One region of the Paenibacillus sp. JCM 9796 genome, then DNA from elsewhere that is predicted to be linked to it. Evidence: riboswitches for the same ligand, from Rfam matches in the RefSeq annotation. Region 1 holds a riboswitch; the other holds the start of a gene.
What was found. A riboswitch is a leader RNA that binds a small molecule or an ion and turns the genes downstream of it on or off. The one in region 1 is predicted to bind thiamine pyrophosphate.
Positions count from the first base shown of each region.

Region 2: linked by a shared signal. The riboswitch ahead of thiS (sulfur carrier protein ThiS) and the one ahead of ACZ439_RS19465 (ECF transporter S component) in region 1 are both predicted to bind thiamine pyrophosphate.

Region 1 is NZ_AP043723.1:4,016,776-4,020,743, reverse strand. It holds gene ACZ439_RS19480 (energy-coupling factor transporter transmembrane component T family protein) at 1-202, opposite strand, end outside; gene ACZ439_RS19475 (ABC transporter ATP-binding protein) at 209-1,087, opposite strand; partial or broken gene ACZ439_RS19470 (ATP-binding cassette domain-containing protein) at 1,295-1,642, opposite strand; gene ACZ439_RS19465 (ECF transporter S component) at 1,748-2,332, opposite strand; TPP riboswitch at 2,471-2,576, opposite strand; gene ACZ439_RS19460 (hypothetical protein) at 2,835-3,047, shown strand; gene asd (archaetidylserine decarboxylase) at 3,206-3,968, shown strand, end outside.
Region 2 is NZ_AP043723.1:3,637,171-3,641,138, forward strand. It holds gene ACZ439_RS17545 (glycosyl hydrolase family 18 protein) at 1-414, shown strand, start outside; gene ACZ439_RS17550 (DUF2614 family zinc ribbon-containing protein) at 489-887, opposite strand; gene ACZ439_RS17555 (nucleotidyltransferase-like protein) at 1,032-1,925, shown strand; TPP riboswitch at 1,944-2,085, shown strand; gene thiS (sulfur carrier protein ThiS) at 2,174-2,374, shown strand; gene ACZ439_RS17565 (thiazole synthase) at 2,438-3,211, shown strand; rRNA gene ACZ439_RS17570 (16S ribosomal RNA) at 3,588-3,968, shown strand, end outside.

The sequences.
Region 1 (3,968 bases):
GAAGCATAATCAGCATAAGCCTGCACACCGGCTGACCGGAAGCGAGAAACAGCAGCAGCACGTACATCCATGTGACATGAATCAGTACGTTAATGTTATGCGTTAACAGCACGATCACGAAAATCACGACGGACAGCAGCAGTTTAAAACTCGGATTCACCCGGTGCAGCCACGTTTCGCGGCCTGCCTTCATCAGTGGCATGGACGTTCAACTCCTCACCTTAACCGTTTGCTGCTCAGACCCAGTGCCGGACGCTCTGCCGGTCGCTTCGTACGCAGCCGGAAGCATGTCCGCAGCCAGCTTGCCGTCCCGCACTTCCCAGACGCGGGTGGCAAACGTGCGCACGATGCCCGGATCGTGCGTCACCATCACGATCGCGATGCCTTCCGCGCGCCACGCTTCCAGCTTCTCCAGGAGCGCGAACGTGCTGGCCGCATCCTGTCCGAACGTCGGTTCGTCCAGCAGCAGCAAGGCTTGCGCCTTAACCGTGGCGGCGGCTACCGAGAGCCGGCGCTTTTGGCCGAGCGACAGCTGATAAGGATGCTGGTTCCGCTGCGGCAGCAGTCCGAACTCGTCCAGCAGCGCCTCCGTTCTCGCGGCAACGCCGATTTCCGGTTCGCCATCCCTCCGGAAATTAAAAGCGACTTCGTCGAACACGCTGTTCGCGATGAACTGCAGCTCCGGATTTTGAAAGACGAATGCGGCCGTATCGACGACGTCAGTCAGCCCCTTCACCGCCGACCCGTTCATCCAATAACCGCCCTCTGTCGGAATGAGCTGCATCAGGGCGGACAGCAGCGTGCTTTTGCCCGCCCCGTTCTTGCCGACGACGGTCACCCATTCGCCCGGATGCAGCTCGGCCAAGTCCACCTCAATCTTCTTCGCCTTGCCGTGGTATCCGGCAAATTGACGGAGCCGGATCAAGGGCTCGCCTGTTCCGCCCGGCTTGCATGCAGCGCCGCGTTCGGCGGAAAGCTTACGCTTGCGGCTGTAGTCGTCCCATATGCCGGGGTACCAGATGCCGAAGGTCTGCAGCTCTTGTCGATGCTCGCGGAAAATACGCGAAGGCTCCCCATCCGCCAGCATCCGGCCGTCCGTGTCAAACAATACGACCCGATCGACGAAATCGACGATATCGTCAATCTTGTGCTCGACGATCAGTACGGTTTTGTTCGCCGTCACCCGTTTGACGGTTTCCCATACTTCGCGCGTGCCCTCCGGATCGAGCAGCGACGAAGGCTCGTCGAGAAACCAGACGGCCGGATCGAGCGCCAGCAGCGAGGCGATCGCCAGCCGCTGCTTCATACCGCCAGACAGCGAGGCGATCGGAAAGTGCGGATCTTCAAGCTCTAGCCCGACCTCTTCCAAATAAAAGCGGATCAGCTCCGGCATCCTCTCCCGAGGCACCTGCAAGTTTTCCAGAACAAACGCCAGCTCCTCATCCACATAGGGCATACAAAACTGGGCGTCCGGGTCTTGGAACAAATATCCCCAAGATGTCGGCCGGCTGATCCCGTCGAACTTCATCGGCACCTCGATCACGTCCGGTATCAAGCCGCTTAACACCTGCAGCAGCGTCGATTTGCCGCAGCCGCTCGGTCCGAGCAGCAGCACCTTCTCGCCGGGCCGGACATGCAGCGACAAGTCATCGAACAGCAGCGACGCGCTGCCGGGAAATTTCAAACGAAGCTGCGATACCCATAGACCCGGAGTTGTCGTTCCTGTATCGAATGCGCTCATCATGGCTTATTTACGTTCCAGGGCGTTATAATCGCTTTTGTTGACCGGACGCACCAACTGGGTCACGCCCGTCTTCTCCAGCGCGCTCACAAGCGCATAAGCGAGAGGACCACAAATGACGAAAGCGCCGACGAAGCGGAATACGATATACAGCGTCAAGTTCCAGGTTGTCAGTTCCAGCAAATAGCCTTTGAAATAATCGAACACCACGGCGCCGAAGCCCGAAGCCATACCCGCCAGGCCGGCCGCTGCCCAAGAGAAGTTCCGGTACAGGAACGCAGCGAAAATCAGCTCTGCGCACAACCCTTGTGCAATGCCGTACGTCAAAGCTTCGACCCCGTACTGCGAACCGGCCAATAGCTCACCGGATGCAGCCGCAATTTCAGCGAGCAGCGCCACGCCGGGTTTCCGAATAATAAGGAACGCAACCGTGGCAGCGATAAACCACATTCCGTACGTGAGCTGTTCCAACTGCAAGCCTGGTACTTTAAGTACGTTGTATACGTCGCCCCACAAGCGATAAATAATAGCAAACACGACCGCAATCACGATAGTGACCAAAATATCGGTCAATTTCAAACCTTTTGACATGGACGATCCCTCTCTTCTTATAAATAATTGTCCTTACAAGACGTCCCAAGGCTCGCCTGTCTCCCCTGTGCGGATTACGCCAAAAAAGCCGCCCCCGATCGATTCGGAAGCGGCCTTGTGAGCACTATTGAACCAGCGTGCTTACGCTCTCCACTTCCCTACGCTGGTATCATCCAGATCAGGTTCAGAGGGTCTAGGATCTATTGATCCAATCTCAGCCGATGCGGCTCCCCTAGTGACATAAACATATTAACACGATTGAAATAAATGTCAATGGCTTTCCTTGCTTATCTTTTTAAAAAAATCTTTGCAGAAACGGCCTAGTCAATCGTTTTGAATTCTGTTAATATTACTTTGATTTGTCATATTCCATAATTTGGTCGATACGTTCTAAGGGGGTTTCTCGGTAGCTGGCAAAAGCGGTGGACAGAAGTCGATAAGAAAAGGCGTCAGATCATATTGGAAGCGCTATCTTTTTTATTAACGGAAAGGAAGCGAGACCATGGAAAACATAATTCATCGTGAATTCGAAGCGGTTGAACCGGTGTTCGTCACCATCGAGATGGTGTCGCATTGTGGATATTGCACGCAGGTGCATGGCGATCCGTATTGCCGGACGCCAGTACATTGCACCAAATTTTCCGGTTCCTGCAGCCCGATTCATGTTAATTTGGCGACCTGCATGACTTGCGGTGAATACAAGAAAAGCACCTAGGCGTGAAAATCGACCGGACCGCGCAAGTAGAAGGCCCTTTCGGGGGCCTTCGTGCTTTTTTTACGGCTGTTTGCAGGTTGCTTTGTCTACGGTTCTGTGTCAAGATATCGATAGATTCAAACTACGTTAACGAAGGAAACAGGTGACGCATAAACCCCATGAAGATAACGTTTTTTCGGCTCTTAACGGAACTTTCATCGCGCAAGACCGTATCCCGCCTCACAGGAGCCTTCGCCAAATCGCGTGCCAGCCGCACGTTCATTGCGCAGTTCGCCAAGACGTACGGCATCCGCGTTGAAGATGCGGAGAAAGCGCTGCACGAATATGCGTCGTTAAACGACTTCTTCACGCGACGATTGAAACCCGGCTTGCGTCCGGTTCACACCGCCGATAACAGCGTTGTCAGTCCGGTAGACGCTTTGATCACCGGGATGGGCGACATACGCGAAGGAACGATGCTGAGCGTCAAGGGGCAGGATTACACCGTCGAAGAGCTGCTGGCGCAGAGCCCGCGGCGCATCAATTATACGAACGGCTATTTCTACGTGCTTTACTTAAGCCCGACCGACTATCATCGCATTCATGCGCCGATCTCGGGAACGATTATCGAGAAGGAGCACATCCCCGGCAAAGTGTACCCCGTCAACGATTTCGGGTTAAAACATATGCGCCGCGTACTCAGCCGTAACGAGCGGCTTATTACGTACATGCAGCACGGTACCGGCGAAGTCGCCGTCGTCAAGGTCGGCGCGTTGAACGTCAGCTCCATCCAATACGTATCGCCGCTGCCGGAGAAATTGTCCGCCGGTGACGAGCTCGCGTATTTCGAGTTCGGCTCTACAGTCGTGCTGCTCATGGAAAGCGGCACGTACGAAGCCCGATCCGATCTCACAGTCGGCAGCAAAGTCAAAATGGGCGAGG
Region 2 (3,968 bases), 380 kb from region 1:
GCGGGTTCCGTCGCGTCCTTGCCCTGGGTAGAAAGCTCGATCCAAGGCCTGCTGAAAGAGGATAAAATCCCGCCCTCCAAGCTGATTCTCGGCATTCCCTTTTATTCTCGCGTATGGACGGAAGGCGTGAAGGACGGCAAGACGACCGTCAGCTCCAGGGCCGTATTTATGGAGATGCCCCAGCGGATTATGCGCGAACAGAAGATCGAAGCGAAATTTGACGAGGAGTCCGGACAAAATTACTTGGAGTTTACGGAAGAAGGCAAGCCCGCAAAAATTTGGATTGAAGACGAAACGAGCGTTCGGGCGAGAATCGCACTCGTTAAAAAGTATGATCTGGCCGGCGTCGCTTCATGGCGCAGAGGATTTGAAGTGCCGGAAGCCTGGAAATGGGTGAATGAGGAATTGAAGTAAGATAGCCTGACAAAAAAAGCGGCTTGTCCCTCGCCCTGAGCGAAGGTCAGCCGCTTTTTCGTTTAGGCTCGACACTACGTAGTCGTCGTGCGTTCTTCTTTTGATACGGTATCGGTTACACCGACAACGGGCTCGTCGTTTTCTTTGGGCGCGTGAGCCGGGTCCAAAGAAAGGATCGTTTTACAAAACATGCATCGATCCGTTTTGCCGATAATTTTCGTCGCTTTGCCGCATTCCGGACAAACGACGACGACAGCGCTTGTGGACATCATACCGGCCGCGAAATAGATGCCCATGCTGACCAGCATCATGATTGCGCCGATCACCATTCCGACCGCGGCGAAAAACCGCCCGGCCGTCCCCCATTCGAAAACGATACCCGCCAAGCCCAGAATCATAAGCGCCATGCCGCCCATCGTAAGCAGCAATCCCCATAATCGGAACTCGTTAGCCTTACTGGATTTGAATCGCACGATACGTCACTTCTTTCGCTTAAGAATTGTGAGTTTTGTCACAAAAAAATGCAGGAAATTGAGGATTCATGTAGAAATACATAAGAATATAGAACATAACGATCAATTCATGCTTCTTTTAAGTCAGGGGGCTTTTTTCTACTCATGGAATCGTTAAAACACCAGTGTTTACAAAGATTCCGGCACGATGCCACCGTCCTTAGCGTGCTTGCGGTTGATCATCAGTCGCTATATTCAGCTGTAACCGACGGCTTTGATTATCTGATACTCGTCGTCAGCAGTCAAGTCGATCGTGCGCATCAACAAATTCATTATATAAAAGACAAGTTGCGTATACAAGAAAGATGGATCACTCCCGAGTCGCTCGACGAATTGATCCTGCACGGCGAGCAGCGCAATTTCATTTTCTGGATCTTAAAAGGGGAGATACTTTTGGATCGCGAAACGTATCTGGAGAGTCTGCGTCATCGGATGCTGGAGTTCCCTGCCGAATTAAGGGAGCATAAGCTGCTGATCGAGTTTTCCAAGTTTTTGCGCAGTTACACGCAGAGCAAAGACTATTTGGCGGAAGAACACCTTCTTGACGCTTACAACATTATACTGGAAGCGCTGCACCATTGGGCGCGCATCGTGATTGTCGAAGCGGGCTACCACCCGGAGGTGACGGTCTGGAGCCAGGTGAGAATGATCAATCCCGGCGTATACAAGCTGTATGAGGAGCTTACCTTGAGCAAAGAGACACTGAAGCAGCGGGTCGAATTAGTACTGCTGGCATGTGAGTTTTCCGTCATGTCCAAAATGCAGCGCTGCTGTAAGCCGCTGCTCAATTTACTTGCCAGCCGCGAGGAAGCTTGGAGTGTGCAAGAGCTGCAGCAGTCGCCGGGGCTGTCCGACGTCAGGAACGAACTTCCTCTGCTGTTGAATAAACTCGTCAAGAAATCGCTCGCCAAAGAGGTTGTAGTGACGGCCGATCCCGAACTGAAATTGCTGGAGCTGCGATATCGGGATGTCAGAGGTGTCAAAAACCAGGTGATATGATATAATGATAGACAATCGAATAGCCACTAGGGGAGCCTCAAGATGCGGGGCTGAGATAAAGAAGCTTTCTTTGACCCTTGGAACCTGACTCGGCGGCCCGCGCCATTTCGTGCGGACGTCACTGGATGATGCCAGCGTAGGGAAGTGGACGAATGCATGAGCGATCATTCGGCATTTGGTCATGAAGTCAACCTGCACAGGTTGGCTTTTTTTGCTTGAGCCGGGCAAAAATCGGAGGAGGGACACCGTTGAAGTTGGTCGTTAACGGAGAAGTGCGCGAGGTAAGCGGCGTGGCGACGGTCGCGGAGCTGCTCGGTTTTTTTAAGTTGCAGCACAAAATATTAGTCGTCGAACTAAACCGTGTAATTATTGAACGGCATCAGTATGAAAGCACACCCTTACAGGAAGGCGATCAATTGGAAATCGTTCATTTTGTGGGTGGCGGTTAAGTCTTCATGAGCTTGAGTTAAACCATCGTACTAGAATCGTACTAGAAAAGGAGAAAGAATAACATGACTGACCTGTTGAAAATCGGTCCCTATGAGTTTAAATCGCGTTTGCTGCTTGGCACGGGCAAGTTTACGTCGCTGGACATTCAGGCGGATGCAGTTCGGGCTTCGGAAGCCGAGTTGCTCACATTCGCGATTCGCCGTCTGCCGATAGACAATCCGGAAGCACCTAATTTTCTAGAAACGCTTGATCTGAGGAAATTCAGACTGCTTCCGAATACGGCAGGAGCTTACACCGTCGATGAAGCGGTGAGAATTGCCCGTTTAGCCAAAGCGTCCGGACTATGCGATATGATCAAGGTTGAAGTCATCGGCGATCCGAGAACGCTCCTTCCCGATCCTGTAGGCACTCTGGAAGCGACCAAGATATTAGTAGAAGAAGGTTTTATCGTGCTGCCTTACACGTCGGACGATCCAATCTTGGCAAGAAAGCTTCAAGAAGCGGGTGCCGCTGCGGTCATGCCGGGCGCTTCTCCAATAGGTTCGGGCCAAGGGATTGTGAACCCGGGCAACCTGCGGTTTATTATTGAAGAAGCGAAGGTGCCGATTATTGTCGATGCGGGCATCGGCGGTCCGGCGGATGCTGCGCTTGCGATGGAATTGGGCGCCGACGGTGTGTTATTGAATACGGCCGTGGCCGGCGCGGCTAACCCTGCTTTAATGGCTGAAGCATTTAAGCTTGCCGTTGAAGCCGGACGCAAAGGTTTTTTGGCCGGACGAATACCTAAGAAGCGGTATGCATCAGCCAGCAGTCCGGTTGAAGGCATGATCGAATAGGAGTGGGAAGGGGCTGCGCAGGACTGCCTGCCCCTTCTTTTTAAGACAGAAAAAAAATTTGGCTACTAGCTTGACTTTCGACTTAGGCATATGTTAAATTAATTCTCGCCGCTTAAAAGGACTTATCTTTTAAGAAGGTGAGAAGCAAGCAGTGAAGAATTGGAAATAAAAAATGCTTGCATTGAGTTAGGTGAATGTGGTATATTATAAAAGTCGCCGCTAAACGAAGCGACAATAAATGACAAAGAAGAAATGGCGTGAGAACGCGGCTTTGTCGGACAATTGCCCTTTGAAAACTGAACATCGAGTGAGTGCCTTAAATAAGAGATAGCAATATCTCAGCTAGCTTCAACAATGAGCAAGTCAGCTTTCTACTTTAATGGAGAGTTTGATCCTGGCTCAGGACGAACGCTGGCGGCGTGCCTAATACATGCAAGTCGAGCGGACCATTCCTTCGGGGATGGTTAGCGGCGGACGGGTGAGTAACACGTAGGCAACCTGCCTGTAAGATCGGGATAACTACCGGAAACGGTAGCTAAGACCGGATAGCTGGTTTCTCCGCATGGGGGAATCATGAAACATGGGGCAACCTATGGCTTACGGATGGGCCTGCGGCGCATTAGCTAGTTGGTGGGGTAATGGCCCACCAAGGCGACGATGCGTAGCCGACCTGAGAGGGTGATCGGCCACACTGGGACTGAGACACGGCCCAGACTCCTACGGGAGGCAGCAGTAGGGAATCTTCCGCAATGGGCGC